Regions from separate parts of the Streptomyces anthophorae genome, predicted to be linked through region 1. Evidence: riboswitches for the same ligand, from Rfam matches in the RefSeq annotation. Region 1 holds a riboswitch; each other region holds the start of a gene.
The links. A riboswitch is a leader RNA that binds a small molecule or an ion and turns the genes downstream of it on or off. The one in region 1 is predicted to bind cyclic di-AMP.
Positions count from the first base shown of each region.

Region 2: another riboswitch for cyclic di-AMP. It lies ahead of ACNYS0_RS16900 (C40 family peptidase); the one in region 1 lies ahead of ACNYS0_RS11790 (M23 family metallopeptidase).
Region 3: another riboswitch for cyclic di-AMP. It lies ahead of ACNYS0_RS19520 (M23 family metallopeptidase); the one in region 1 lies ahead of ACNYS0_RS11790 (M23 family metallopeptidase).
Region 4: another riboswitch for cyclic di-AMP. It lies ahead of ACNYS0_RS08040 (M23 family metallopeptidase); the one in region 1 lies ahead of ACNYS0_RS11790 (M23 family metallopeptidase).

Region 1 covers NZ_JBLWQQ010000001.1:2,643,340-2,650,663, forward strand. The annotation lists gene ACNYS0_RS11780 (HPr family phosphocarrier protein) at 1-89, shown strand, start outside; gene ACNYS0_RS11785 (GntR family transcriptional regulator) at 296-982, opposite strand; gene ACNYS0_RS11790 (M23 family metallopeptidase) at 1,203-2,003, opposite strand; cyclic di-AMP (ydaO/yuaA leader) riboswitch at 2,017-2,179, opposite strand; gene ACNYS0_RS11795 (M16 family metallopeptidase) at 2,421-3,788, opposite strand; gene ACNYS0_RS11800 (M16 family metallopeptidase) at 3,806-5,149, opposite strand; gene ACNYS0_RS11805 (DNA gyrase/topoisomerase IV subunit A) at 5,445-7,324, shown strand, end outside.
Region 2 covers NZ_JBLWQQ010000001.1:3,790,997-3,798,320, reverse strand. The annotation lists gene ACNYS0_RS16905 (hypothetical protein) at 1-311, shown strand, start outside; gene ACNYS0_RS16900 (C40 family peptidase) at 385-1,584, opposite strand; cyclic di-AMP (ydaO/yuaA leader) riboswitch at 1,593-1,737, opposite strand; gene pcrA (DNA helicase PcrA) at 1,944-4,421, shown strand; gene ACNYS0_RS16890 (peptidoglycan DD-metalloendopeptidase family protein) at 4,490-6,163, opposite strand; gene ACNYS0_RS16885 (lipase family alpha/beta hydrolase) at 6,390-7,324, opposite strand, start outside.
Region 3 covers NZ_JBLWQQ010000001.1:4,342,066-4,349,389, reverse strand. The annotation lists gene ACNYS0_RS19535 (alginate lyase family protein) at 1-539, shown strand, start outside; tRNA gene ACNYS0_RS19530 (tRNA-Met) at 602-675, shown strand; gene ACNYS0_RS19525 (PP2C family protein-serine/threonine phosphatase) at 864-1,982, shown strand; cyclic di-AMP (ydaO/yuaA leader) riboswitch at 2,248-2,383, shown strand; gene ACNYS0_RS19520 (M23 family metallopeptidase) at 2,395-3,447, shown strand; gene ACNYS0_RS19515 (aldo/keto reductase) at 3,575-4,531, shown strand; gene ACNYS0_RS19510 (PrsW family intramembrane metalloprotease) at 4,551-5,885, opposite strand; gene trmB (tRNA (guanosine(46)-N7)-methyltransferase TrmB) at 5,959-6,726, opposite strand; gene lhgO (L-2-hydroxyglutarate oxidase) at 6,855-7,324, opposite strand, start outside.
Region 4 covers NZ_JBLWQQ010000001.1:1,767,629-1,774,952, reverse strand. The annotation lists gene ACNYS0_RS08045 (tyrosine-protein phosphatase) at 1-677, opposite strand, end outside; cyclic di-AMP (ydaO/yuaA leader) riboswitch at 1,046-1,233, shown strand; gene ACNYS0_RS08040 (M23 family metallopeptidase) at 1,237-2,013, shown strand; gene ACNYS0_RS08035 (SGNH/GDSL hydrolase family protein) at 2,232-3,014, shown strand; gene ACNYS0_RS08030 (TetR/AcrR family transcriptional regulator) at 3,056-3,685, opposite strand; gene ACNYS0_RS08025 (APC family permease) at 3,891-5,504, shown strand; gene ACNYS0_RS08020 (hypothetical protein) at 5,473-5,898, opposite strand; gene ACNYS0_RS08015 (helix-turn-helix domain-containing protein) at 6,013-6,855, shown strand; gene ACNYS0_RS08010 (acetate--CoA ligase family protein) at 6,788-7,324, opposite strand, start outside.

The DNA.
Region 1 (7,324 bases):
CCTCCGACGCCGAAGGTGCGGACGCCGCGCTCGACCGTCTGGCGAAGCTGGTCGCCGAGGGGCTCGAGGAGCTTCCCGAGACCGTCTGAGACAAAGACGAAAAGCAGTACGTCTGAGCCGCGTGCCCCTCTTCGGGGCGCGCGGCTTTTTCGTTCACCATTGCGGCGCTGAATCGCGGCGCGAATGGGGCGACGAAGAACAGGCTGGAGCGGGCAGAAATAGGCAGCGGAAATTGCGCCGCACCTCGTTCAACCCATTCTTCGAATAGCGCACTTCTTTGTATACGGCGGTGTTGTTAAACCTGACGCCCCACCGTGTTGACTGCATGTTGCGAAGTCCTCACACGCTCGCCCGCGCGGGGGACGCGCAGCCTGTGGGCCGCCGTCGCGCGCTCCGCGTGCAGGGCGGCCAGGGCGCGCGCACGCTCCGCGTCGCCGCGCGCCACGGCATCGACGATGGCGCCGTGCTCGGCCCAGGACTCGGCCGGCCGGGCGGGGCTCTCCACGGCGTACATCCAGGCGATCTTGTGGCGGAGCTGGGTGAGCAGGGTGATCAGCCCTGGGCTGCCGGAGGCCTGCACGAGCGTCTCGTGGAACCAGTTGCCGAGGGAGCGCAGATCCTCGCTCTGCCCCTGCCTGGAGCGCTCCTGGCCCAGCCTGACCAGGCCACGCAGGACCTTGAGGTGGGCCTCGGTGCGGCGCTGCGCGGCGCGGGCGGCCCCCATGGGTTCGAGCAGCATGCGGATCTCCAGGAGGTCGGCCGCCTCCCGCTCGGTGGGTTCGGCCACGCACGCGCCCGCGTGCCTGCGCGTGACGACGAACCCCTCCGCCTCCAGGGTGCGCAGCGCCTCCCTGACGGGCACGCGCGAGACCCCGTAGCGACGCGCGAGCAGTTCCTCGGTGAGCCTGCCGCCGCGCTCGTAGACGCCGGCGACGATGTCGTCGCGGATCGCTGTGCATACCGACTGCGCGGGAATGCGCATGACTCGACCTCCGCCTCAACGCCCGCGTTACGCGGTCGATTGACGCCCGGTCAAGCACGAATGACGCGCGGCCGGAACGTTTACCCGAAGACTCTATTCCACCGGAGTTGAATTTCCGACGCGGGAAGTGAATCCGGGGATATTTTTTGGACAGTGCGGACCCGCGCACGCGAAAGCCCCGGCTCGGCGAGCCGGGGCTTTCGTGGAGTGTGGCGACGGATCAGACGTTCACACCGTGCTGGCGCAGGTACGCGACGGGGTCGATGTCCGAGCCGTAGTCGGGGCCGGTGCGGGCCTCGAAGTGGAGGTGCGGGCCCGTGGTGTTGCCGGTGGCCCCGGAGAGGCCGATCTGCTGGCCGGGGGTGACGTCCTGGCCGACGGAGACGCCGATGGAGGACATGTGACCGTACTGGGTGTACGTGCCGTCCTTCATCTTGATCACGACGTTGTTGCCGTACGCCCCGCCCCAGCCGGCCTCGACGACGGTTCCCATGCCGACCGCGTGCACCGAAGTGCCGCTGGAGGCGTGGAAGTCGATGCCGGTGTGGCTGCCGGAGGACCACAGGCCACTGCCGGCCTGGTAGGCGGTGGAGACGTACGAGCCGGCGATCGGCGACACGAAGCTGTTCAGGCGCTTGCGCTCGGCCTCACGGGCGGCGCGCTCCTTGGCCTCGCGCTCCTTCTCGGCCTTCTCCGCGGCACGCTTCTTGGCCTCCGCCTCGGCCTTGCGCTTGGCCTCCTCGGCCTTCTTCTTGGCCTCGGCCTCGGCCTTCGCCTTGGCGGCGGCCTTCTGCTGCGCGGTGGCCTGCGCGTCGATCTGCTCGGCCAGGGAGTCGCCGATGGCGACGGCCTGCGTGAGGCCGTCGTGCGGGGCTGTCGCGGTGTCGGCGGCGAGGGCGGGGGCGGCGAGACCGCCCACCACGCCCGTCGTGGTGATGGCGGCGACGCCCGCGACCTGAGCGGTGGTACGCGTCAGGCGGCTGGGACGGCGGTGCTTCCCGGTGGCACGGGTGAACCCCATGAAGTGGCTGGTCCTTTCCTTCCTTCTCGCCTACCGGGTTAGCTGACGGGTTCGGAGCAGGAAGGTCTCCTACAGGCCCCCTCCCCTCGCGGGAAGAGCGCCCGATTCACCCCAGGGACTTCGGTGGGTCCCCGGCTCCCCTGGCTCGCACCACGGGGACTCGGCGATGACTGTCCGGTGTCGCGGGCGCGACGTACGTCTGGCGGACAGCCGGAGGGAACGCTAAGCGGGGCGTCTTTGGATCGACAAACAGAACCCCGCTTTTGTAGTGCACGCCACAGGGCAGAGAGGCAACCTCTACATCAATTCGGACATTTGTGATCGTGTAGTGATTGAAGATGATCGTGACGGACGCCACGAAGCCCCGGCCGCCGATACCGGCGCCGGGGCTTCGTGAGTGTTCCTCGGGAAGCGGACTCAGCCCGCGACCACCGTGACTTCGCCGATGCCGAGCGCCTTGACCGGCTCCTCGATCTGCGCGGCGTCGCCCACCAGGATCGTCACCAGACGGTCCGCGGGGAACGCGCTCACGACCGCGGCGGTGGCCTCCACGGTGCCCGTGGCGGCCAGCTGGCGGTACACCTGCGCCTGGAAGTCGTCCGGCAGATGCTGCTCGACCTGGTCGGCGAGGGTGCTCGCGACGGCCGCCGCGGTCTCGAACTTCAGCGGGGCCACGCCCACCAAGTTCTGTACGGCGGTGTCCCGTTCGGCGTCCGTCAGTCCTCCGGCCGCCAGCGTGCGCAGCACCTTCCACAGGTCGTCGAGCGCGGGACCGGTGTTCGGCGTGTCCACCGAGCCGCTGATGGCGAGCATCGCCGCACCGCTGCCGTCGGGCGCGGAGCGCAGCACCTGGGCGAAGGAACGCACCCCGTAGGTGTAGCCCTTCTCCTCGCGCAGGACGCGGTCCAGGCGCGAGGTGAGGGTGCCGCCCAGGCAGTACGTGCCGAGGACCTGAGCAGGCCACACACGGTCGTGCTTGTCCGGTCCGATCCGGCCGATCAGCAACTGCGTCTGCACGGCTCCCGGGCGGTCCACGATGACCACACGGCCGGTGTCGTCGGCGACGACCGGCGGCACGGGGCGCGGCTCGGCGGTGTCGCCCGTCCAGGCACCGAGCGTGTCGGCGAGGAGCGCGTCGAGGTCGATGCCCGTCAGGTCGCCCACGACGACGGCCGTGGCGGTGGCGGGGCGCACGTGGCGGTCGTAGAAGGCGCGCACGGCCGCCGCGTCGATGGCCGAGACGGTCTCCTCGGTGCCCTGGCGCGGGCGCGACACGCGCGCGTCGGCCGGGAAGAGCTGCTTGGAGAGCTCCTTGGCGGCGCGCCGGGCCGGGTTGGCGCTCTCGTGCGGGATCTCGTCCAGGCGGTTGCGGACGAGGCGCTCGATCTCGCTGTCGTCGAAGGCGGGGGCGCGCAGGGCGTCGGCCAGGAGGGCGAGGCCCTTGGAGAGGCGCGAGGCCGGCACTTCGAGGGAGGCACGGACACCGGGGTGGTCGGCGTGCGCGTCCATCGTGGCGCCGCAGCGCTCCAGCTCGGCGGCGAACTCCTCGGCGGAGTGCTTGTCGGTGCCCTCGTTGAAGGCCCGCGCCATGATGGTCGAGACGCCGTCGAGCCCCTTCGGTTCGGCGTCCAGCGGCGCGTCCAGGTGCACCTCGACGGCGATGACCTGCTGGCCGGGCCGGTGGCAGCGCAGCACCGTCAGGCCGTTGGGCAGCGCGCCGCGCTCCGGGGCCGGGAACGCCCACGGCTTGGGCTCGCCCGCCTGCGGCCGGGGGTGGAAGTCCATGTTCGCGAGCTGCTCGGTCACTGGCCCGCCTCCTCGGTGATCTCGGCGGTCTCGGTGTCGGCGGGCGCGGTCGGCTCGTACACGAGGGACGCGCGGTTGTCGGGACGCAGGCGCGCCTTGGCGATCTCCTGGACCTCCTCGGCGGTCACGTCCAGGACGCGCCCCACGGCGGTCAGGGCGAGCTGCGGGTCGCCGAACAGGACGGCGTACCGGCACAGCTCGTCGGCGCGCCCCGAGACCGTGCCCAGGCGGTCCAGCCACTCGCGCTCCAACTGGGCCTGGGCCCGCTCCATTTCCTCGGGGCTCGGGCCCTCCTCGGCGAACCGGGCGAGTTCCTCGTCGACGGCGGCCTCGATGACCGGCACCTCGACGTCTCCGGAGGTCTTCACGTCCAGCCAGCCCAGCGAGGGCGCTCCGGCGAGGCGCAGCAGACCGAAACCGGCCGCCACGGCGGTGCGGTCACGGCGTACGAGCCGGTTGTACAGGCGCGAGGACTCGCCGCCGCCGAGGACGGTGAGGGCGAGGTCGGCGGCGTCGCACGCACGCGTGCCGTCCTGCGGCAGCCGGTAGGCCGACATCAGGGCGCGCGCCGGGACCTCCTCCTCGACGACCTCGCGCTGCTGCTCGCCGATGACCTCCGGGAGCGCGCCGTCGCGCGGGGCGGGCTTGCCGTCGTGGCCGGGGATGGAGCCGAAGTACTTCTCGACCCAGGCCAGCGTCTGCTCGGGGTCGATGTCGCCGACGATCGACAGCACCGCGTTGTTGGGCGCGTAGTAGGTGCGGAAGAAGTTCCGCGCGTCTTCGAGGGTGGCCGCGTCCAGGTCGGCCATGGAGCCGATGGGCGTGTGGTGGTACGGGTGCCCCTCGGGGTACATGAGGGCGGTCAGCTTCTCGAACGCCGTGCCGTAGGGCACGTTGTCGTAACGCTGGCGGCGCTCGTTCTTCACGACGTCCCGCTGGTTCTCCATCGACTCGTCGTCGAGGGCCGTCAGGAGCGAGCCCATGCGGTCGGCCTCCAGCCACAGCGCGAGCTCCAGCTGGTGGGCGGGCATGGTCTCGAAATAGTTGGTGCGCTCGAAGCTCGTCGTACCGTTGAGCGAGCCGCCCGCGCCCTGGACGAACTCGAAGTGCCCGTTGCCGTGCACCTGCTTCGAGCCTTGGAACATCAGGTGCTCGAAGAGGTGAGCCAGGCCCGTGCGGCCCTTGACCTCGTGGCGCGAGCCGACGTCGTACCAGAGGCAGACCGCCGCGACCGGGGTCAGATGATCCTCGGAGAGCACCACGCGCAGGCCGTTGGCCAGCCGGTGCTCGGTCGCTGTCAGGCCGCCGGAGCCGGCCTCGGCGGTGGCCGTGTGACCCATGGGCATGTACGTCCCTTCGATCGCGGTGCAACGCGAATACGCGGTGAGCTCTGGAACCGCGGCAGGTCCTGGAACACTGAACTGCTGCGAGTGCTGCCACTGTATGCAAGCGTGCTGGCACCTGGCGAAGTTCCCGCCGGTGCTACGCCGTGAGCGAGCAGACGGCCCTCCCGGGGCCGCGCGACACCCGGTACTGAAGGGCCGCGAGCGGCGTTGTCAGTGCGGCGGTCCACAATGGTCCGCGACAGTTCCCGTTCATGTAACCGTTCTTGTAGGTGAAGGAGCCGCAGCCGCGATGGCCCGCCGCAGCACGAAGACCCCGCCGCCCGACGACTTCGAGGAGAAGATCCTCGACGTCGACGTGGTCGACGAAATGCAGGGCTCCTACCTGGAGTACGCGTACTCGGTCATCTACTCACGCGCCCTGCCCGACGCCCGCGACGGGATGAAGCCCGTCCACCGTCGGATCGTCTACCAGATGAACGAGATGGGCCTGCGCCCCGAGCGCGGCTTCGTGAAGTGCGCCCGCGTCGTCGGCGAGGTCATGGGTAAGTTGCACCCCCATGGCGACTCGTCGATCTACGACGCACTGGTGCGCCTCGCCCAGCCGTTCTCCATGCGCGTCCCCCTGGTGGACGGGCACGGGAACTTCGGCTCCCTGGGCAATGACGACCGCCCGGCCGCCATGCGGTACACCGAGTGCCGGATGGACGCCGCCGCGTCCCTCATGACGGAGTCGATCGAAGAGAACACCGTCGACTTCGTCTCGAACTACGACGGCCAGGAGCAGGAACCGCTCGTCCTCCCGGCGGCGTACCCGAACCTGCTGGTGAACGGCGCGTCGGGCATCGCGGTCGGCATGGCGACGAACATGGCGCCGCACAACCTGGGTGAAGTGATCGCCGCCGCGCGGCACTTGATCCGGCACCCGGGCGCCGACCTCGACACGCTCATGAAGTACGTGCCGGGGCCCGACCTGCCGACGGGCGGCCGGATCGTCGGCCTGTCCGGCATCAGGGACGCGTACGAGACGGGCCGCGGCACGTTCAAGATCCGTTCGACGGTCTCCGTGGAGAACGTGACGGCGCGCCGCAAGGGCCTCGTCGTCACCGAGCTGCCCTTCGCGGTCGGCCCCGAGAAGGTCATCTCGAAGATCAAGGAACTGGTCGGTTCCAAGAAGCTCCAGGGCATCGCCGACGTCAAGGACCTCACGGACCGCGAGCACGGCCTGCGCCTGGTCATCGAGATCAAGAACGGCTTCGTGCCGGAGGCCGTCCTGGAGCAGCTCTACAAGCTGACGGCCATGGAGGAGTCCTTCGGCATCAACAACGTGGCCCTGGTGGACGGCCAGCCGCTCACCCTCGGCCTCAAGGAACTCCTCGAGGTCTACCTGGACCACCGCTTCGACGTGGTCCGCCGCCGCAGCGAGTTCCGCCGCAGCAAGAAGCAGGACCGGCTCCACCTGGTGGAGGGCCTCCTCGTCGCCCTGGTGGACATCGACGAGGTCATCCGCATCATCCGCTCCAGCGACAACAGCGCGCAGGCCAAGGAGCGCCTGATCGAGCGCTTCTCGCTGAGCGAGATCCAGACGCAGTACATCCTGGACACGCCGCTGCGCCGCCTCACCAAGTTCGACCGCATCGAGCTGGACGCGGAGCGCGACAAGCTCAACGGCGAGATCGACGAGCTGACCGGCATCCTCGAGTCCGACTCCGAGCTGCGCAAGCTGGTCTCCTCCGAACTGGCCGCCGTGGCGAAGAAGTTCGGCGACGACCGGCGCACGGTGCTCCTGGAGTCGGCGGGCGCCCCGGTGTCGGCGGTTCCGCTCCAGGTCGCCGACGACCCGTGCCGCGTGCTGCTCTCCTCGACCGGCCTCCTGGCCCGTACGGCGAACGGCGATCCCTTCACCGAAGGCGAAGACACCAAGCGCACGAAGCACGACGTGATCGTCTCCTCGGTCCCCGCGACGGCGCGCGGCGAGATCGGCGTCGTCACGTCCGAAGGTCGCCTGCTGCGCCTGAACGTGGTCGACCTGCCACAGCTGCCGGACTCGGCCTCCGCGCCGAACCTCTCCGGAGGCGCCCCGGTCACCGAGTTCCTCTCCTCCCTGGGGGCGGACGAGTCGGTGGTGTGCCTCATGACCCTGGACGAGTCCTCGCCGGGCCTGGCGATCGG
Region 2 (7,324 bases), 1.1 Mb from region 1:
CGCTGCTCGGCGGCTTCCTCACGCAGATGTCGGCGATGAAGGAGGGCGCGGCCCGCTTCAACAAGGCGATGCTGCACGGCGCCCTGACCATGCTGGTGACCGGCGTCGCCCTGGTCGGCCTCAACCAGGCCGACGGCAGCGCCGTGAACAACATCAAGATCGGTGTGAAGCTCGCGCTCCTGATCGTGATCCTCGGCATCGTCTACGTGAAGCGGGACGACGAGGAGGGGGCGAAGGCGGAGAAGGGCCTGTTCATCGCCGTCGGCGCGCTCACCGTCGCCAACATCTTCATCGCGGTGCTCTGGACCTGAGCGACCGCGCAGGCCGCACACGTGGAAGGGCCCGGCAGGGGACGTACCTGCCGGGCCCTTCCGCGTACGTACGTCAGGCCGGCCGCACCACGCTGTGGATCGAGGACGTGCCGTCGTAGTAGATCGACTCCTCGCGCACGACCGCGCCCGGCTTCGGCGCGTGCACCATCATGCCGCCGCCCATGTACATGCCCACGTGGCTGATGTCGTCATAGAAGAACACCAGGTCACCGGGTTGGATGTCGGAGAGCGGCACCGTCTTGCCGATCTCGACCTGGTCCCAGGTCGTCCGCGGCAGCGAGATCCCGGCGGACTTCCACGCCGCCTGCGTCAGGCCCGAGCAGTCGTACGAGTCCGGCCCCGTGGCGCCCCACACGTACGGCTTGCCCTCCTGCGCCTTGGCGAACGCGAGCGCCTGCGCGGCCTTCGTGGCGTACGAGGCGTCCGACGAGCCGGAGGAGGACCCCGAGGAGCCGGAAGAGGAACCGGAGGACGAGCCGGACGACTGCTCCCGCTCCTTCGCCGCCTCGGCCGCCTTCCGCTTCGCCGCCTCCGCGGCCCTCTGCTTCTCGGCCAGCTCCGCCGCCTTCTTGCGGGCGGCCTCCTCCTTGGCCTTCTCGATCGCCGCGAGCCGCGCCTTCTCCTCGGCGGTCAGCTTGGACAGCAGCTCCCGCGCGTCGGAGAGCTTCGTCTGCACGGTCTCCTTCGTCGACCTCAGCTCGGTCTGCGACTCGGTGAGGTCCTGGAGGCTCGACTGCGCCTCGGTGCGCTTCTTCGCGGTCTCGCGCGTCTGCTTCTGATAGTCGTCGATCGACTTCTTCTGCTCGTCGGTCAGCCGGCTCATCAGCTGGCGCTGCGAGAAGTAGTCCTCCGGGTCGTCCGCGAGGAACATGGTCGCGGTGTCGCTCACGCTGCCCGAGCGGTACTGCTCGGCGGCGTATCTGCCGAGCTTCTGGCGGGCCGTGTTCATCTCCTCGGTGCGCTGCGCGACATCGTCGAGGAGCTTGTCCACCTGCTGCTTCTTGGCGTCGGTCCGTTCCTTCGCCCCGTTGTACTTCTGGGTGGCGACCTCGGCCTGCCGGTAGAGGGTGTCGACCTTCTTCTGCACCTCTTCGAGGCGCGGCTTGGACGACGGCTGCGTCGGCGCGGCCTGCGCCGTCTGGGAGAGCAGTGCCACGGAGGTGAGGGCGGCGGTGGTGATACCGATCGCGGGGGTCGTGCGAAGGCCGCCGGTCATCCGGGAACGGCTGCGGGGCTTGCGGTGCGACGCCAAGGCAGGCGACTCCTTCCGTCGTCCGCCTACCGGGTTAGCTGTCGGGTTCGGGCGTGGAAGGCTGCCCTACGGTCGGCTGACCGATTCACCCCAAGGTCGGTTGGGTCCCCGGTTCCCTGCCTTACGGCGTACGGGACTCGGCGGGGGCTGCCCGCTCGCCGCGACATTCGCGGACGGGGGGACGGACTGCCCGGCTGCACCGTAGCCAACTCGTGTGGCTGCTGTGAAGGTTGATGTTCGATATGCCCGATACATTTTCGTGATCTGCCCTCTGGCGGGGCCTCGGGGTTCCGGGCGGGGCCTTGGAGTTCCGAAGGCAGCCACGGGTTGTCAGTGGGGCGGCCTAGACTCGTAGAGCGATGAGCAGCCTCTTTGACGACAGCTTCCTGACCGGCCTCCAGAAGGGTGCGGAGGAACCCCCGCCGCCGCCCCCGGACCCCGAGTACGACGACGGGGCCCCGGAGCCGATGCCGGACGACCTGTTCGGCGGGAACCCCGGCATGCCCGTGGACAGGGACACGCACTACCGGGACGGCGCCCCGCGCCCGGTCCTCGACCCGGCCTCCCTCCTGGAGGGGTTGAACGAGAACCAGCGCGCGGCCGTGGTGCACGGCGGCTCCCCCCTGCTCATCGTCGCCGGCGCCGGATCCGGCAAGACCCGCGTCCTCACGCACCGCATCGCCTACCTGCTCGCCCAGCGCGGCGTGCACCCCGGCCAGATCCTCGCGATCACGTTCACGAACAAGGCCGCGGGCGAGATGAAGGAGCGCGTCGAGGATCTGGTGGGCCCGCGCGCCAACGCGATGTGGGTCTCCACGTTCCACAGCGCCTGCGTCCGCATCCTGCGCCGGGAGAGCAAGAAGCTGGGCTTCACGTCCTCCTTCTCGATCTACGACGCCGCCGACAGCAAGCGGCTCATGGCGCTCGTCTGCCGCGACCTGGACCTCGACCCGAAGAAGTTCCCGCCGAAGTCCTTCAGCGCCAAGATCAGCAACCTCAAGAACGAGCTGATCGACGAGGAGGACTTCGCGGCGACCGCGGCCGACGGCTTCGAGAAGACCCTCGCCCAGGCCTACGCGATGTACCAGGCCCGCCTCCGCGAGGCGAACGCGCTGGACTTCGACGACCTGATCATGACGACGGTGAACCTGCTGCGCGCGTTCCCTGACGTCGCCGAGCACTACCGCCGCCGCTTCCGCCATGTCCTCGTCGACGAGTACCAGGACACGAACCACGCGCAGTACGCGCTGGTCAGGGAACTGGTCGGCCCCACCGATGGCGAGGGCGCCGACCCGGCCGAGCTGTGCGTCGTGGGTGACGCGGACCAGTCGATCTACGCGTTCCGCGGCGCCACGATCCGCAACATCCTTCAGTTCGAAGAGGACTACACGAACGCGACGACGATCATGCTGGAGCAGAACTACCGCTCCACGCAGACGATCCTCAGCGCGGCGAACGCGGTGATCGAGCGCAACGAGTCGCGCCGCCCCAAGAACCTGTGGACGAACGAGGGCCCCGGCGCCCAGATCACGGGCTATGTCGCGGACACCGAGCACGACGAGGCGCAGTTCATCGCCGACGAGATCGACCGGCTCACGGACGCGGGCGACGCGCTCGCGGGTGACGTCGCGGTCTTCTACCGGACGAACGCGCAGTCCCGTGTCTTCGAAGAGATCTTCATCAGGACCGGCCTGCCCTACAAGGTCGTCGGCGGCGTCCGCTTCTACGAGCGCAAGGAGGTCAGGGACGTCCTGGCCTACCTGCGGGTGCTCTCCAACCCCGAGGACTCGGTGCCGCTGCGCCGCATCCTCAACGTCCCCAAGCGCGGCATCGGCGACCGCGCCGAAGCGATGATCGACGCGCTCTCCCAGCGCGAGAAGATCTCCTTCCCGCAGGCGCTGCGCCGCGTCGACGAGGCGTACGGGATGGCGGCCCGCTCGGCGAACGCCGTGAAGCGGTTCAACACGCTGATGGAGGACCTCCGCACGGTCGTGGAGTCGGGCGCGGGCCCGGCCACGGTCCTCGAGGCGATCCTGGAGCGCACCGGATACCTCGCCGAGCTCCAGGCCTCCACCGATCCGCAGGACGAGACCCGGATCGAGAACCTTCAGGAACTCGCCGCCGTGGCCCTGGAATTCGAGCAGGAGGCGGGAGAGGAGGGCGAGTCCGAGACGGGCGGCGGAGGGCTCTCCGACTTCCTGGAGCGCGTCGCCCTCGTCGCCGACTCGGACCAGATCCCGGACGACGAGGAGAACAGCGACGGCGTCATCACGCTGATGACGCTGCACACCGCCAAGGGCCTGGAGTTCCCGGTCGTCTTCCTGACCGGCCTGGAGGACGGCGTCTTCCCGCACATGCGCTCCCTCGGCCAGGCCAAGGAGCTGGAGGAGGAGCGCCGCCTCGCGTACGTGGGCATCACGCGCGCGCGCCAGCGCCTCTATCTGACGCGCGCTTCCATGCGCAGCGCCTGGGGCCAGCCCTCGTACAACCCGCCCTCCCGGTTCCTGGAGGAGATCCCGGCCGGGCACCTGGACTGGAAGCGCACAGGCCCGTCCACACCGGCGGCCTCGACGAAGAGCATCGGTGGCGGCATCGCGGCCTCCCTGTCGTCCTCGCGCTCCCGCACGGGCTCGACACCGGCCTTCGCCACGAGCCGGGCGAACTCCAAGCCGGTGGTGGCCCTCGCCGTCGGCGACCGCGTCACGCACGACCAGTTCGGGCTCGGCACGGTGGTGGGCGTGTCGGGCACGGGCGACAAGTCGGAGGCGTCCATCGACTTCGGCGACCCGAAGCCGAAGCGCCTGCTGCTGCGGTACGCGCCGGTCGAGAAGCTGTAGCCGCGGCCGAGCCGCTCACCCCGGGGCGGGCGGCTCGGTCCGGGACGAGCTGTCCCGAGAGGGGCGGCTCAGTTCGGGTTGAGGCCGTGGCTGCGCAGCCAGGGCAGCGGGTCGATCGCCGCGTTGCCGCCGGGATGCACCTCGAAGTGCAGGTGCGGGCCCGTCGAGTTGCCGGAGTTCCCGGACCGCGCGATCACGTCACCGGCCTTCACCGGACCGTTCATCACGGTGTGCGAGGACAGGTGGCAGTACCAGGTCTCCGTGCCGTCCTTGGCGGTGACTATGGCCATGTTCCCGTACGCGCTGTTCCACTGCGTCTTCACGGTGCCGTCCGTCGCGGCCATCACCGGAGTCCCGTACGAGACGGGGAAGTCGATGCCGGAGTGCTGGGACATCCAGTTGACGCCGGCCTGCCCGAAGAAGGCGCTCAGCCCGTGCTGCTTCACCGGCAGCACGAACTTGGGCCGCGCCGCCTCCTTGCGCGCGGCCTCCTCGGCGGCCTGCTTCCGGGCCGCCTCCTGCTTGGCCTTCAGGTCGATCCGCTCCTGCGTACGGCTCGCCCGGTCGGCGAAGTCGCCCGCGTCGGCGGACAGGTCCTTCAGCTGGGAGTCCAGCTTGTTGTTGGCGACGGCCGGCTTCACGGCCTGCGCCTCCGAAGCGGCCGCGGCCTGCGTCTCCTTGCCGTCGTCCTCGCCGCCGCCACCGACGCTCGCCGCGGCGATCCCGGCGACTCCGACCACACAGACGGACGGCACGACGACCGTGACGAGCGCCGACCGCTTGGCGGGACGGCGGCGGCCGGCGCGGCCACGGGAGACGTTCTTCCCAGCGCGGCGCGTCGTGGGCTTCGGGGCCGCGGGGGCGGACTCGGGCTCGGGGGAGGAGTCGAGGTCGAGGACGGGGCCGTGCGCGTGGTCCGCCTCGGTGGCCTTCTCGGGGTCCGGTCCCGCGATCGGCTCCGCGACCGGCTCGGGCTCGGTCTCCGCGGTGCCGACGGCTTCGGTGGCGTTCCACTGCGTGGCGTCGTACGCGCCGGTGTCGTACGGGGTCGCGCCGAAGACCGGGGCCTGGAAGGTGTGGGTGAAGCCCTGGGTGTCGTGCGCATCGTGCGCGCCGAGAGTGTCGTGCGCGCCGGGCATGTCGTGCGCGTCGAAGGTCTGGGTTTCAAAGCCCTGCGCTTCGAAGTGCTGCGCCTCGAACCCCTGGAACTCAAGGCTCTGGGTCTCGAAGGACTGGGCCTCGAAGCTCTGCGTCTCGAACGACTGCGTATGCGGCTGCGCGTCGAAGGTCTGGGTCTCGAAGGCCTGCGTCCCGTAGGACTGGGCCTCGAAGGTCTGCGTGTCGGGGTGTTGAGCCGCGTACATCTGCGTCTCGTACGCCGAGGTGTCCCACTGACCCGTGGTGTGCTGCTCGGCCATCGTCCGGGGCTGCTGCGCCGGGATGTCGGCGGACTGCCCGTACGCGCCGGTCGCCCAGGCGCCGGTCGTGTCGTAGGACCCGGTGTCGTAGGAACCGGCGCCGAACGCGCCGACGTCGTACGTGCCGGTGTCGTAGTACGAGGAGGCGTAGGGGTCGGCGTACTGCTGCTGGGGGGCCGTGTGCCACTGGCCGGTCGCGTGGGAACCCGGTTCGTAGGGGTCCTCTGCCATGTCACCGAAGAGCGGGTCGCTTGCGAAGCTGGTCGCGGAGTGACCGTCGTACGCCGCGTAAGGCGCGGTCCCCGACGGATTGCGGTCGTTCACCAACTTCTCTTTCGCCTCGACAACAGGGCTGCCAGAGCAGTGCGGTGACTGTACCCGTCGGTACGAGGGCACGACAATCTTCGTCGGGTTTCCGGGCCCGGGGAAACGGGCAATCAGCCGCCTTTGGGTGGACTGTGGACAGTTCCTTGGCCCTGAGTTCGAGACCCGTTCGACGAGCTGGCCGCGAAGGGCCGGTTCCGGGCGGGTGCGGGCGTCGATCCGGTGGTCAGGCGACCGTCAGTCCGCCGCCGGTCTTGTCGGCGGCGCGGGCTCCTTCCGTCGGCTCGGCGTCGAGGGCCTGGCGGATACCGGTCGCGACGGCGGGGTGCACCGGCAGCGCGAGGTGGCCGATGCCCGTGACCCGCACGTTCTGCGCGAGCAGGTCCGCGTGGTCCACGCACGCCGTCTCGAGCGGCAGCATCAGTTGGTCGAGGTCGCTCCAGAAGCTCACGAAGCGCGTACGACAACCCGGCGCCGGCCGCTTCAGCTCCTCGACGACCGAGGAGCCGGGCCGCATCTGCCGGACGATCGGGTGCGCGTCCGCGAGCGGCGCCACCCGCGTGCCACCGTGCGGGGTCCCGAGCGTCACGAGCGTGCGCACCCGCGTGTCGCCGCCGAGACGCTGCACGTAATAACGGGCTATGAGGCCGCCCAGGCTGTGCCCCACGATGTCGACCCGGTCCCGGCCCGACCGCTCGCATATCTCCTCCACGTGCCGCGCGAGCAGCGCGGCCGCGGCACGGATGTCGCAGGTGAGAGGGGAGTAGTTGAGCGATTCGACATGCTGCCTGCCGTGCTGCGCGAGGGAGCGGCGCAGCAGGACGAAGACCGAGCGGTTGTCGATGAAACCGTGCAGGAGGAGGACCGGGGGCTTGGCGGGGGTGGGCAGGCGCGACGCGTCCGCCGTGCGGGATTCCGCGTCGTCCGCGTCGTCCGCGTCGTCCGCGGCTTCTGTGTCTTCCATGTCCGCGACCTCCGCCGCTACGTCCTCCACGGTCACCGGGACGCAGGTCGAGGGATGGCGGGGCAGCGCGAGGGGCTGCCTTCGTTCAGGGAGGATGCCCGAGGGATAGAGGAGCAGATGGCCCGCGAGGATCGCCAGCTCAAGGGCGGTCGCCTTCAGGAGCGCGATCGAGAGACCGGCCAGTCTCGTGGGCAGCA
Region 3 (7,324 bases), 1.7 Mb from region 1:
TCTACCTGAACGACCAGCACGCCTTCGACCAGGCCGTCGGGCACTTCAGGGCCCGCGTCCCCGCGTACTTCTATCTGTCCTCCGACGGGAAGCTGCCGGTGAAGCCGAAGGGCAGCGGCATCGACTCCCCGAAGGAACTGCGGACGTACTGGTTCGGGCAGAGGACCTTCAAGGACGGGCTCGCCCAGGAGACCTGCCGCAACTTCAAGCACGCCAGCTACTCGCTCGCCGCCACCTCCCACATGGCCGAGACCGCCTGGCACCAGGGCGTCGACCTGTACGGGGAGGTGAAGGACCGGCTCGCGGCCGCGCTCGAACTGCACTCCAAGTACCAGTTGGGCGCCAAGGCCCCGTCCTGGCTGTGCGGCGGGAAGGTGCAGCGGGACATGGGGCCCGACACGGAGGTGGGTCTCCAGCACCTTCAGGGGCGGCTGAAGATGGACCTCCCGCAGACCGAGAAGCTCACCGAGAAGCAGCGCCCCGAGGGGACGGACGACCTGTTCGTGGCGTGGGAGACGCTCACGCACGCCGCCGCGTGAGCGGTCACGCGAAGCGATTCGCGTTCACTCCCCCTGATGGCGTAGAGTTGTGAACACAACGGCGCGGGGTGGAGCAGCTCGGTAGCTCGCTGGGCTCATAACCCAGAGGTCGCAGGTTCAAATCCTGTCCCCGCTACTGAAGAACAGAGGCCGGAATCTCATTGAGATTCCGGCCTCTGTTCATTTTGTGTCTCCGCCCGGTCGCCCCTGTTGCGCCCGTCACGTTCCCCACCCGTACGGCCCACCCCTGCTCGCCTCCGCGCCCCCGTGCAGGAACTCTTGGTGAGACGCCGGAAGCTGGCAGGGAGCGGCAGGAGACGAGTGGTGGGGCAGCGAACAGGAGGCACCGGCGGGAGACGGAGGAGGCACGGCTCCGACACCGTGGGCACCCGCCTCTTCCTGCGACTGCTGCCCCTGTTTCTCGTCCTCGGCGGCGCGGTCTACGAGTACGTCACCCCCAGCGGCTTCCCCGGCGCCCCTCTGTTCAGCGCGGCGCCGCTGGTGGCCGCCCCGTTCTTCTCGCTCGGCGCGACGGCCCTGGTCGGCGCGGTGTCGATCGGCGCGATCGTCGCGGTGCACCTGCGCTTCACGGACCACCTCGACTCCGTGTTCGTCACCGAGATAGTCACCGTGGCCACGGTCTGCCTGCTGGCCTGTGTGCTCAACCGGATCGTGTACCGCAGCTACGAGCAGCTGGCCTCCGCCCGCGAGATCGCCCAGGCCGCGCAGCTGGCGGTGCTGCCCGAGCCGGCCCGGCGGCTCGGCGGCCTCACCATCGCGGCGCGCTACGAGGCGGCGCAGGCCGACGCGTTCATCGGCGGTGACCTGTACGCGGTGCAGGACACCCCGCACGGCATCCGGATCATCGTCGGTGACGTGCGCGGCAAGGGGCTCGGCGCGGTCGCGGCGGTCGCCGTCGTCATCGGGGCGTTCCGGGAGGCCGCCGAGCAGGAGGGCTCCCTGGAGGCGGTCGCCCAGCGCCTGGAGCGGGCCCTGGCCCGTGAGGGCGGCCGGCGCCGCGGCATCGACGACTTCGAGGGCTTCACCACCGCGGTGCTCGTCGAGATCCCGCACGGCGTCGAGCTCGTCCGCGTCCTCAACCGCGGCCACCCCAGCCCGCTGATGCTGCTCGGCGACGGCGCCGTGCGCGAGGTGAGCCCGTGCCAGGCGGCGCTGCCGCTCGGCATGAGCGAACTCGGCAGCTGGCCCGACCGGGCCGTCGAGACGGCGTTCCCGTCCGCGGCCACGCTGCTGCTCTACACCGACGGGCTCTCCGAGGCGCGCGACGCGAGCGGCCGGTTCTACGATCCGGCGGCGCGGCTGTCCGGCCGCCTCTTCCCGGGGCCCGAGGAACTGCTCGCGGCCCTCGCCGCCGAGGTGCGCGCGCACACCGGCAACGGGACGACGGACGACATGGCGCTGCTCGCCGTGCGGCGGACCTGAGGTCCTTGATCGTTTGTTACCCGAGGTAGCCGACCGTAGTCGAACGGCGTCGCTCCGCATAACAATTGACGTACCGTCAGAAGGTTGAGTTCGTTGAATGTGGGGACGGTGTGACGCCAACTCGCCCTGATTCGCCCGCCGGTGTCACGAAAAGTCCTGGCCAGAGTCGTGAACGATCAGTGGGAAGCGCTTGGAATTACTGTCTGCTGTCTATTAACGTTCGATAACGCAGCGCGGTCGTCCCAGCCGTCACAAGAGATGGCTCCGTGCGCACACGCCTAATCCCGCAAGGGAGCCGGGGAACCACCAACTTGGGGTGAATCGGACACCTTTGGTGTTCGTAGGAGACCTTCCTGCTCCGAACCCGTCAGCTAACCCGGTAGGCGAGAAGGAAGGAAAGGAGAGCGCCCCCGTGGCGTCGAACCGGCCTGCCCCCGACTTCTTCTACGGCCCCGAAGACGACTTCGGCGTCGAGCAGGAGACCTGGGAGGAGTGGAATCCCACCGAGGAGTCCCTCGCTCCCGTCCGCGGCAGGCATCGCGTAGCCCGCCGCCGTGGTGGATTCGCCCGCAGCTCCACTGTTCTCGGCGTCGGCGTGGTCGCCGCCGTCGGTGCGGGCGGCATCGCCACCGCACAGGGCGGCAAGCCGCCGGTCCACATCTCGATGCCCGACCTCTCCGCGGTCAAGGACTCGCTGCCCGAGGCCAAGTCGCTGCCGGGCGTGGGCTCGCTGATATCCGACGGTTCGGACTCCGGTTCCGACTCCGGCGCCGCGGCCTCCCCGCTGAGCGGCGCCGGAATCACCCAGGCCGAGGCCGCCGAAGGACGGACCGGCGCCGGCGAGGCGCTGCGGGCCCGCATCATGCAGCAGGCCGAGACGCAGCAGGACGCGGCCGACGCCTCCGCGAAGCAGGCCGCCGAAGAAGCCGCCGCCAAGCAGGCGGCCGAGGAGGCCGCCGCCAAGCAGGACGCGGCCAAGGCCAAGGAGATCGCCGCGCAGAAGAAGGCCGAGGAGGAGGCCCGCCGCAAGGCCGAGGCCGAGCGCCTGCGCAAGCTGGCCGCCAGCTTCAAGCTCCCGGTCGCCTCGTACACGCTCTCCGGCACCTTCGGTCAGCCCGGCTCCATGTGGTCCTCCGGGTACCACACGGGCCTCGACTTCGCCGCCTCCACCGGCACGCCGATCCGCGCCATCCACGGCGGCACGGTCACGGAGGCCGGCTGGGCGGGCGCGTACGGCTACCGCACGGTGCTCACGCTCGACGACGGCACCGAACTGTGGTTCTGCCACCAGTCCTCGCTCAATGTCAGCGCGGGCCAGAAGGTCTCCACCGGCGATGTCATCGGCCGCGTGGGCGCCACGGGCAATGTCACCGGGCCGCACCTCCACCTGGAGGTCCACCCCGACGGGCAGTCCACCGGTGTCGACCCGGCGACCTGGCTGCGCGACAAGGGCCTCACCCCCTGAGAACGCGTGAACCCCGGCGGTCCTGGCGCTGACCCCCCGACGCCAGGACCGCCGGTTTGCCCGTTCTTGGGGCAATTTCCGGCGGGATCGTGGAATACCGTATTCCGTGCGGGCGTTGAGACGGAGCATGACTTCCTCCTCTCCCTCGCTGCGCAAGCTCGGCACCTCCGACCTCGAGGTCTTCCCGCTCTCCCTGGGCGGCAACGTGTTCGGCTGGACCGCCGACGAGGCCACGTCCTTCGAGGTGCTCGACGCGTACGTCGCCGCGGGCGGCAACTTCATCGACACCGCCGATGTGTACTCGGCCTGGGTGGACGGCAACCGGGGCGGTGAGTCGGAGACCGTCATCGGCAAGTGGCTCGCCTCGCGCGGGCGCCGCGACGACGTCGTCATCGCCACCAAGGGCAGCCAGCACCCCGAGTTCCAGGGCCTGTCCGCCGCCAACATCAAGGCCGCGGCCGACGCCTCCCTGAAGCGCCTGGGCACGGACCACATCGACCTGTACTACACGCACTACGACAAGCCCGAGGTCCCGGTCGAGGAGATCATCGGCGCCCTCGACGAGCTGGTGAAGGCGGGCAAGGTGCGGCACATCGCCGCGTCGAACATCTCCGCCGAGCGCCTCCAGGAGTCCCTCGACTTCTCCGACCGCGAGGGCCTCGCCCGTTACGTCGCGCTCCAGCCGCACTACAACCTCGTCTCGCGCGACACGTACGAGGGCGAACTCCAGGACGTCGCCGCCCGCGCGGGCCTCGGGGCCGTGCCCTACTACGCGCTCGCGTCCGGCTTCCTGACCGGGAAGTACCGGCCGGGCGTCGCCGTCGACAGCGCGCGGGCCGCCGGTGCGGGCAAGCACCTGGAGACCGAGCGCGGGCGCAACGTGCTGACCGCCCTCGACGAGATCGCGCAGGCCCACGACGCCGAGATCGCCACGGTCGCCCTCGCCTGGCTCGCCGCGCAGCCCACCGTGACGGCGCCGATCGCGTCCGCGCGGATCGTCGAGCAGCTCCCGGCGCTGCTCGCGGTGGCGGACGTGGAGCTGACGCGGGCGGAGCTCGACCGGCTGACGGCGGCCTCCGCGTGAGCCCTCGGCAGGACCGTCCTCAGTACCGGTAGGGGTTGTAGTTGTACGCGGGGTACGCGGGGCCCTGCGCCAAGGGGCCCGCGTACACCGGGGGCAGCCACATCGGCGCCGCGATCTGGGAGCCGTACGCGAGCGCCGGGCGCGCGTAGGCGCGCCGCGCCCACAGCGCTTCGAGGAGCTCCCGCTCCCGTGCGACGAAGTCCGCGCCGGCCCTGCCGCGGCGGCCGCGGTGGCGCAGCAGCGCGAGGGACGTCGCGAAGTCCTCGTACTCGACGACCGCCGTCGCGGCCGCCCGGCCGCCGTAGTGAGTGGCGAAGTCGCGGGCCAGGCGCCGCGCCTTGAGCGAGCCGAGCGCGAACGGCTCCGGCGGGGCGAGCCAGCCCGCGGCGACGTAGGCGGGCAGCTCCTGGCGGACGGTGCGCAGCTCGCGCTGGCGCACGTACACCGCGAGCCAGGTGAGCACGCCGAACACCGGCACCATGAACGCGGCGTACACCGCGAAGAATCCGTACTCGCCGAACGAGGACGAGCCGTTCCAGAAGGCGTGCATGCCCATCGCGGCGAGCAGCCCCGCGAGCGGGAGCAGCATCCGGCGTAGTCGGCCGCGGCCGGGCGCCATGGCGGCGGCGATGCCGAAACCGATGCCGGTGAGGACCGTGAACAACGGGTGCGCGAACGGGGACATCACGACGCGCACGAAGAAGGTGGCGGCGGTGACCGAGGCCAGGCCGGTACCCGTGCCGGAGAGCTGGTCGGTGCCGAAGGCGTTGCCGAGATAGAGGATGTTCTCGGTGAACGCGAAGCCGGTCGCGGTGACCCCGGCGATGACGACGCCGTCGACGATTCCGGTGAAGTCGCGTCTGCGGAACAGGAAGACGAGCAGCACGGCCGCCGCCTTCGCGGACTCCTCGACGATCGGGGCTATGACGGTGGCGCCGAGGGTGTCGGCGCTCGATGGGTCGGCGGTCGCGGTCTCTATCCAGCGGGTCGCGAAGCTGTTGGCGACGATCGCTATCAGCGCCGCCGCGCACGCGCCCCACGCGAAGGAGAAGATCAGGTTCCGCCAGGGGCCCGGCTGTACGCGGTCCAGCCAGCGGAACGCGGATATGAGGAGGGGGACGGGCAGCACCGCGAGCCCGAGCCCGACCAGGAACCCCTCCGTGCCGGTCTGCTCGCGGACCAGGGCGAGGATCACGACCCCGGAGATCGCGAGCAGCGTCGCCAGCGCCGTGGCCCGCACCCCCTTCCGCTCCCACCAGCGGGGATGCGGAACCGCACCGTGGGGGACCACGCCGCTCGGGTGTGCGCCGAGGACGTCGCCCTGCCGGTGCGGATGGACGGGATACGAGGCCACCAATTGACCCTAACGAGGGATGTGCCGCGCCGCGACGGGGCCGAGAGGATCCGGCCCGGGCCCGGCCCCGCAGCTACCGGCGCCGGAACAGCAGGTCGTGGACCACGTGGCTCTTGTCGAGGCCCTTGCCCTCGAAGCGGGTCAGCGGGCGGAACGCGGGGCGGGGCGCGTAGCCGCCGTCCGCGATGGTGTTCTCGTAGTCGGGGTGGGCGGTGAGGACCTCGAGCATCTGCTCCGCGTAGTCCTCCCAGTCGGTCGCGCAGTGCACGAGCGCGCCCGGCTTGAGCGGCCCCGCCACAAGGGACAGGAAATCGGCCTGGATCAGTCGCCGCTTGTTGTGGCGCTTCTTGGGCCAGGGGTCGGGGAAATAGACGCGCAGCCCGTCGAGGCAGTCGTCCGGGAGCATGTCGCGCAGCAGCACGATCGCGTCGCCGTTCGCCACCCGTACGTTGTCGGTGCCCGCGCGCTCCGCCAGGTTCAGCAGATTGCCCTGGCCCGGCGTGTGCACGTCGACCGCGAGGATGCCGGTCGTCGGATCGTCCTGTGCCATCTGCGCCGTGGCCTCGCCCATGCCGAAGCCGATCTCCAGGACGACGCGCTCGACACCGGGGAACAGCTCAGCGAGGTCGAGCCGGCGCTGTCCGTCGATGTCCAGGCCCCACTTGGGCCACAGCCGCTGCAAGGCGTCGGCCTGCGCGTCGGTGACCCGGCCGCGGCGCGGCTGAAAGCTGCGGATGCGGTGCTCGTAGTGCGACTGCGCGGGGTCGGGCCGCGGCCCATCGGGGAACCGCGGCTCGTTGGGGCGGGCGGTGGACACGGGGGTTTCAGACGACTCAGACACAGTGGAACCAATTTTACGGGCGCCCACGAGCGCTTCGCTTCCGGCGGGTGTCGGCCAATTAAGCCCCTGCGGCGATTGAGCAGCGGGGTCCGGGGCAGAGCCCCGCGACCGCAACCACGGCGCAGGCCTCACAACAACGCGAGGACCCGCCGCGCAATCTCCCGCCCAATCGGCAGCGACGCCGTCGCCGCGGGAGACGGCGCGTTCAGAACATGCACCGCCCGCACCCCCTCCCGAATCAAGAAGTCGTCCACAAGCGTCCCGTCCCGCAGCACCGCCTGCGCCCGCACCCCCGCCGCCACCGGCACCATGTCCTGCGCGGTGACCGCCGGCACGAGCCTGCGCACCGCCTTGGTGAACGCCGACTTCGACAGCGACCGGTGCACCTCACCCGCCCCGTACCGCCAGTGGCTGCGCGCCATCCGCCACGCCCCGGGCCACGCCAGCGTGCCGCCCACCTCGCGGGGCCGGACGACCCCCCACCCGTAGCCCTCGCGCGCGAGGGCCGGCACCGCGTTGGGACCCACGTGCACCCCGCCGTCGATCCCCCGCGTCAGATGGACCCCGAGGAACGGGAACGCCGGATCCGGCACGGGGT
Region 4 (7,324 bases), 880 kb from region 1:
TACTCGATGCGGGCGTCGAAGAGCGGGCTGAGCAGCTCCATGACCTCGGGGGAGTAGGCGTCCTTCGCGGTGGCGGTGCGGCGCACGTTGTAGCGGCGGTGCTTCTCGTTCGACTTGAGGTAGTCCGCCTCGATGGCCTCGCGCTCCACGCCCACCGCGAGCAGCGTCACCGCGATCGACAGGCCCGCGCGGTCCTTGCCGGCCGCGCAGTGCATCAGCGCGGGGAGGCTGTCCTCGGCGAGGGAGTGCAGCACGCGGCTGTGCTCGGCGGTGCGCTCCTTGATCATGGTCCGGTAGGACTCGACGAGGCGGTTCGCCGCGCGGCCCTCGGAGAGGATCTGGCGCAGCTGCTCGATGTCGCCGTCGCGGACCATGGCCCAGAATTCGGCGCCGTCGGCCGGGTCGTTGAGCGGCAGGTTCAGATTGCGCACGCCGGGCAGCTCGACGTCCGCGCCCTCCAGCCGCTGGTCCGCGGCGTTGCGGAAGTCGAAGACCGTGTGCAGGCCGAGGGAGGAGAGGAAGGCCGAGTCCTCGGCCGTGGCGTGGGCCAGGTGACCGCTGCGGAACAGCACGCCCTGGCGCACGCGCCGGCCGTCCACGGTGGGCAGGCCGCCCACGTCTCGGAAGTTGCGCACTCCGGTCAGCTCGGGCTCGGTGGACGGTGCGTGCTGCGTCACAGGGGCTCCTCCCAATCGGTGCACCGGCGTTGGGTCGCCGGCGGGCGCGCTCCTGACGATACGACATCGGTTCCACAGGCAACCATCTGTCCGATTCACTCCGTTCTGTGCCAACTGTGCATGAATCGAAGGGGCTTGTAGGCGTGTGCGTGACCGGCCTCATGTTCGTGACGCTGTGTGGCGGGCGGCCCCGATTGCCTCCCCAGTAATCCCCGAAGGTATGGCGTTGGTAAAGCGGGGAATGTCGACGCAGGGTTACGCAGGGCGGCCTGTGAAACCCAAGGAATTGCCGCCGCAGGAGAATTCGGCAGTTGTCGCCACCATTGCGGTTCGCCTACGGTCACCAATCAATCCGGTCGGAACGCCTAGTCCTGCCGCCGCCCGGATTCCTTTCGACTACCCGTCACGGCAGGAGCGGGGGACCCACACGCAAGACGCCGCGTAGGGGGATTTCCCGAAGCGGCTTGGGGTGAAGCCGTGCCCGTACTCCGGGTGCGGCCGGGCATCTCCAGCCCGAACCCGACAGCTCACCTCGTAGGCGACGGAGAGGAAATTCAGCATGCCCGCAAAGGGAAAGCACCGCCTTTCGACCTCCCGCCGCATCGCCCGTGTCGCCGCCGTCGCCTCCGCCGGTGGAGTCGCCGTGGCGCTGCCGCTGATGGGCGCCACCGGCGCGCAGGCCGCGACGTCCGGCCCTGCCGCCGACGCCACGACGTACACCGTCAAGGCCGGTGACACGCTCTCGAAGATCGCCAAGGCGCAGGACGTCGACGGCGGCTGGAAGAAGCTGTACGAGGACAACAAGGACGCCGTCGGCCCCAACGCCGACCACCTCAAGATCGGCGTCGAGCTGAACCTCGGCGGCGCGGCCCAGGGCGGCTCCGCGGGCGAGGCCACCGCCACGCAGACGAGCGCCAAGACCACCGCCTCCGGCGACTACGTGGCGCCGGTCGACGGCGCCAAGGGGCACGGCTACGGCAACTCCGGCTCCATGTGGTCCAGCGGCAGCCACACCGGCGCCGACTACTCGATCCCGACCGGCACCTCCGTGAAGTCGATCGCCGACGGCACCGTCGTGTCGACCGGCTCGGGCGGCGCCTACGGCAACGAGGTCGTCATCGAGCACGCCGACGGCCACTTCTCCCAGTACGGCCACCTGTCCTCGATCGGTGTCGCCCAGGGCGACACCGTGACGGCCGGCCAGGAGATCGCCAAGTCCGGCGCGACGGGCAACGTCACCGGACCGCACCTGCACTTCGAGATCCGCACCACCGCGGACTACGGCTCGGACATCGACCCGATCGCCTACCTGAGCGAGCACGGCGTGGACGCCTGAGACCGTTCGTAGCGGACGCGACGACCCGCTCTCTTCGGCGCCCGGGGATCTTCCCCGGGCGCCGAAGTGCGTTCGCGCACTTATTCCCCAGGTGGCGAGTGGGCTATCTCACCACGCGTCAACCCCTGGCTACGGTCGCGTAGGTCACATCCGAGGGTGAAAGATGTGTGGTCGTGGCAAACGAATCGAGAGCACTCACGGACTCACTCAACGGCACGATCCGGTCCTACGCGGCCGTGGGCGACAGTTTCACCGAAGGGGTCGGCGACCCCGGCCCCGACGGAAAGTTCGCCGGCTGGGCCGACCGGCTCGCCGTCCTCCTGGACGACCGTGTCCCCGAGGACACCTTCAAGTACGCGAACCTGGCGGTGCGCGGCAAGCTCATCGACCAGATCGTCGCGGACCAGGTCCCCAAGGCGATCGAGCTCGCCCCCGACCTGGTGACCCTGGTCGCCGGTGGCAACGACATCATCCGCCCCGGCACCGACCCGGACGACGTGGCCGAACGCTTCGAGAAGGCCGTCGCCAGGCTCGCCGACGCGGCGGGCACCGTCATGGTGGCCACCGGGTTCGACACCCGTGACGTGGCCGTGCTCAAGCACCTGCGCGGCAAGATCGCCACGTACAACATGCATGTGCGGGCCATCGCCGACCGGTACGGCTGCCCGGTGCTCGACCTGTGGTCGCTGAAGTCCGTCCAGGACCGCAGGGCCTGGGACGACGACCGCCTCCACCTGTCGCCCGAGGGGCACACCCGGGTGGCGCTGCGCGCCGCCCAGGCGCTCGGCGTCGAGGTGCCGGCCGACCCCGAGCAGGCGTGGCCGCTGCTGCCGCCGCGCGGCACGTTCGAGGTGCGGCGCGACGACATCCACTGGGCGCGGGAGTTCCTGGTGCCGTGGATCGGGCGCCGGCTGCGCGGCGAGTCCTCCGGCGACCGGGTGCAGGCCAAGGGCTTCGTGGACCCGCACGCGGTGAAGGCGCACCTGGAGGCGGCGTCCTGACGCACTGACCTCGGCGGTACGGCGGCGCTGACGGGTTTCCGTCAGCGCCCCGCCCCCGTCAACTCCGCGCGCTCGAGCCCCAGTTCGCGGGCGAGCGCCTCGTCCACCCACTCCTGCATGCGGGCCCGCGACACCGCGGCCGACCTGCCCTCGTACGCGGTCACCTGCACGGCGAGCCCGTCGAGCAGGGCCGTGATCCGCAGCGCCGCCCCCATCGGGTCCGCGCAGGCGAACTCGCCCGCCGCCACGCCCTCGGCCACCACCTCCGCGAGCGCCGCCTTCCACTGCCGGTCGAGGTCCCGCGTGACCTCCCGCAGTGCGGGCTCGCGCAGCGCCGCCGCCCAGCCCTCGATCCACAGCCGCCACCCCTTGGCCTGCCCCGTCGGCGCGTACCAGCGCACCGCGGCGCGCAGCCGCTTCAGGGCGGTCGTGCGGCGGCCGAGCAGCTTGCGCAGATGGGCCAGGTCGCTCTCGGAGGCGTGCGCGAACGCGGCCGCGACGAGCTTCTCCTTCGTCGAGAAGTGGTACAGCACCAGCGCGTTGCTCACGCCGAGCGCCGATGCCACGTCGGCGATGCGCACGGCGGCGACCCCGCGCGCCTCGATCTGCTCGATGGCGGCCGTCAGCAGCTCTTCACGCCGCTCGGCCACGCTCAACCGGACTCTGGTCACGTGGCAAGCCTAGTTGTTCTTGTGTGCGGACTTGTTGCGTGCAGGACTCTTGACGCCCCGGCGTCGCACAGGTCACAGTCACGTCACGTTCCACTACTGACTGTCCGTTCAGTCAATAAGTCGGTTGGACGGGGGTAGGCGCGGCCCCAGCAGGAACCCAAGAGCTGTCCGTGCCGTCCTCGTTCTGTTCTCGCCAGGAGCAATCGTGACCCAAGCGCCATCCCTCTCGCCGACCCCGCCCGCCGGGGACGAGCCCGACCTCTCCGAAGGCTGGGGCGAGCAGCGCTCACGGCTGCGCAAGGATCTGCGCCGGCTGGACGTGCTGTTCTTCCTCATCTGCACGCTCGTCGGCCTGGACACCATCGGCTCCGTCGCGGCCCAGGGCCCGCAGGGTCTGACCTGGATGGTCATCCTCGCCGTCGTCTTCTTCCTCCCCTACGGCCTGCTCGTGGCCGAACTCGGATCCGCCTTCCCCGTGCAGGGCGGCCCGTACGTGTGGACGCGCCTGGCCTTCGGCCGGCTCGTCGCGGGCGTCAACCAGCTCCTGTACTGGATATCCAATCCGGTCTGGGTCGGCGGCAGCCTGTGCATCATCGCGCTGACCACCTGGGAGGAGTTCTTCACGCCGCTGCCGGGCGTGTGGAAGTACGTCGCCGGATTCGTGTTCATCTGGGGCGGCGCGCTCGCCGTGGTGCAGTCCGTGCGCATCGGCAAGTGGGTGCCCATCGCGGGCGCCGTCGCGCGCGTCGTGCTGCTCGGCTTCTTCCTCGTGTCCGTCGTCGTCTACGCCGCCGAACATGGCGTGCACGCCCTGCCTGCGGGCGAATTCACGCCTACGTATGCGGGCTTCGTGGCGCTCGTCCCGGTGCTCATCTTCAACTACGTGGGCTTCGAACTGCCCAGCTCCGCCGCCGAGGAGATGAAGAACCCGCGCCGCGACATCCCCCTGTCGATCCTGCGCTCAGGACTCGCCGCCGTGCTCCTCTACGGAGGCCCCATCCTCGGCATCCTGTTCGTCCTGCCCAGCGAGGAGATCGGCAGCCTGGGCGGTTTCATCGACGCCTGCAAGGCTGTCTTCACCGTCTACGGCGGCTCCATCGCGGCCGACGGCACGGTGACGCTGACCGGCATGGGCTCGGTGTTCGGCGGCGTCGCCGCGGCCGGCCTCATCATCGGCCTGCTCACCTCCGGCGTCACCTGGGCGATGGGCGCCCACCGCGCGCAGGCCGTGGCGTGCGCGGACGGCGCGGGCCCGGCCTGGCTGGGCCGCATCTCCGAGAAGCACGGCACTCCGGTACGGGTCAACATCCTGTCCGCCGTGCTCGGTTCGATCCTCTTCGTCGTCGCTCTCAACCTCACCGGCGGCGACGGCGAGAAGTACTTCGCCGCGGGCCTCGGCCTGACCATCAGCACGACGTTCATCTCCTACGTCATCACCTTCCCGAGCCTCGCGGTGCTGCGCCGCAAGTACCCCGACCAGGAGCGGCCCTACGCCGTGCCCGGCGGCCGGGTGGGCGCCTGGATCGTGACCGCGCTCGCCACCGGCTTCGTGGCGTTCACCGTGATCGTTCTCGTGTGGCCCGGCTTCGGGGTGGGCTGGTTCGGCACCTCGGGCAACCCGGCGGACTCGCTGCCCGAATCGTTCGCCGGGCAGCGGCTGCCGTACACGCTCAGCCAGGTGCTGCCGCTGCTGCTGTTCGTCGCGATCGGGTTGGTGTTCTACGCGTGCGGGGCTGGGACACGGCGGCGCGGCCGCGCGGGCGGCACGGCGGGCGCCGCCGCGGAGGTCACAGCGCAGGGAACTGGTAGTCGCGGCTGATCAGGCCCTCCTCGTCGACGGTGACGAACTCCGTTCCGCCACCCACCGCTTCGCCGGTCGCCACGGACACCGACTGCCAGCGGAACGTGACCACGTCCTCCAGGGCCGCCGCGGCGCCCGGCGCGGCGCGGAAGGTGTACTCGCCGCTCGCGACGAACTCCTCGTGGGCACGCGCCACCCGGGCCTCCAGCTCGGCGTGACCGCGTGCCACGAGCGCCGCGCCGGCGAAACCGAGCCGGTGCGCCTCCGCGCGCATCTCCTGAGGCGGCTGAAGGACATGGACCCCGTCCCGCGCCCACAGGGCCGCCACGGCCTTGCGGCGCAGGCCGGGGTCGGGCTCGTTCCAGACGGCGGCGTAGCGGGCGGCCAGATCCTGTGCGTCGATGTGCGCCATCGTGACTCCTCGGGTTGCCAGGGACTTGCGACGACTGTGCGGCGCGGCCGGGTATCACCTCAATTCCCGGCGGGGAATGGCACGTTGACCACGCGTTGAGGTAGACACGGGCCGGTGACGACGCAGACGGTGCGGGGCGGGGAACTGGGCGAGGCGCTGCGCGGCTGGCGGACGCGGCGCAGGATCAGCCAGCTGGAACTCGCCGCACGCGCGGGCACCACACAACGCCATGTCAGCTTCATCGAGAGCGGCCGTTCCATGCCGGGCCGCGCCATGGTCGTACGCCTCGCCGAGGCCATGAAGGTGCCGCTGCGCGAGCGGAACGTGCTCCTCCTGGCCGCGGGATACGCGCCCGCCTACCCCGAGACCGGTTTCGCCGACCCGCATTTGGGCGCCGTCCGCAGAGCGCTGGAGCGCGTGATGGAGGCGCATCATCCCTACCCGGCCGTCATCATCGACCGGGGCGCGGACCTCGTCACCGCGAACGGCGCCTTCCACGCGTTGATCGGCGGGGTGGACGCGCCTCTCCTTGAGCCACCGGTGAACGTGGCGCGCGTCCTGCTGCATCCGCGCGGTCTCGCGCCGCGCATCGAGAACCTGGACGAGTGGGCGTGGCACGTCGTCGACGCCCTCCGGGACGAGGCCGCACGCAACCCGCATCGGCGCACGGCCCAACTCCTCACCGAACTGGAGGCGTTGCTGCCGGCACGGCCGCGGCGCAACGGCCCGGACCATCTGGGGTTCGCCGTACCGCTGCGGCTGCGCTCCCGCGTCGGCGAGCTGCGCCTGCTGAGCACGCTCACGCACTTCGGCACGGCGGTCGACGTGACCCTCGCCGAGCTGCGGCTCGAAGCGTTCCTGCCGCTCGACGAGGAGACCGCCGACCGCCTCAGCGAGCTGGCACCCCGTGCGCGTCCAGAGCGATCGCCCCGCCCGGATGCACGAGCAGCGGATTGACCTCCAGCTCGGACAGTTCCGGATGGTCCGCGGCGGCCTGCGCCACCGCGCACACCGCCGCTACCGCCGCCTCCAGGTGGACGGCCGGTGCGCCGCGCCACCCGGTCAGCAGCGGTGCGTGCCGCAGTTCGAGGAGCAGGGCACGCGCGCGTGCCGGGGTGAGCGGGGCCAGGGCCAGCGCCGTGTCGGCGTGCAGCTCGGCGGTGACACCCCCGGCGCCGACCATGACGACCGGACCGAACGCCGCGTCCCTGCGCACCCCCACGATGAGTTCACGCGCGTACGGAGGTGTGGCCATCGCCTCGACCGCGTACCGGTCCGCGCCGGTGGCCTCCCGCATCCGCGCGAACGCGGTCCGCAGGGCGGCCTCGTCCGCGAGGTGCAGAGCCACGCCCCCGGCCTCGGTCTTGTGGGCGAGCCCCATCGCCTTGAGCACCAGGGGATAGCCCGTGCGGTAGGCGGCCTCCAC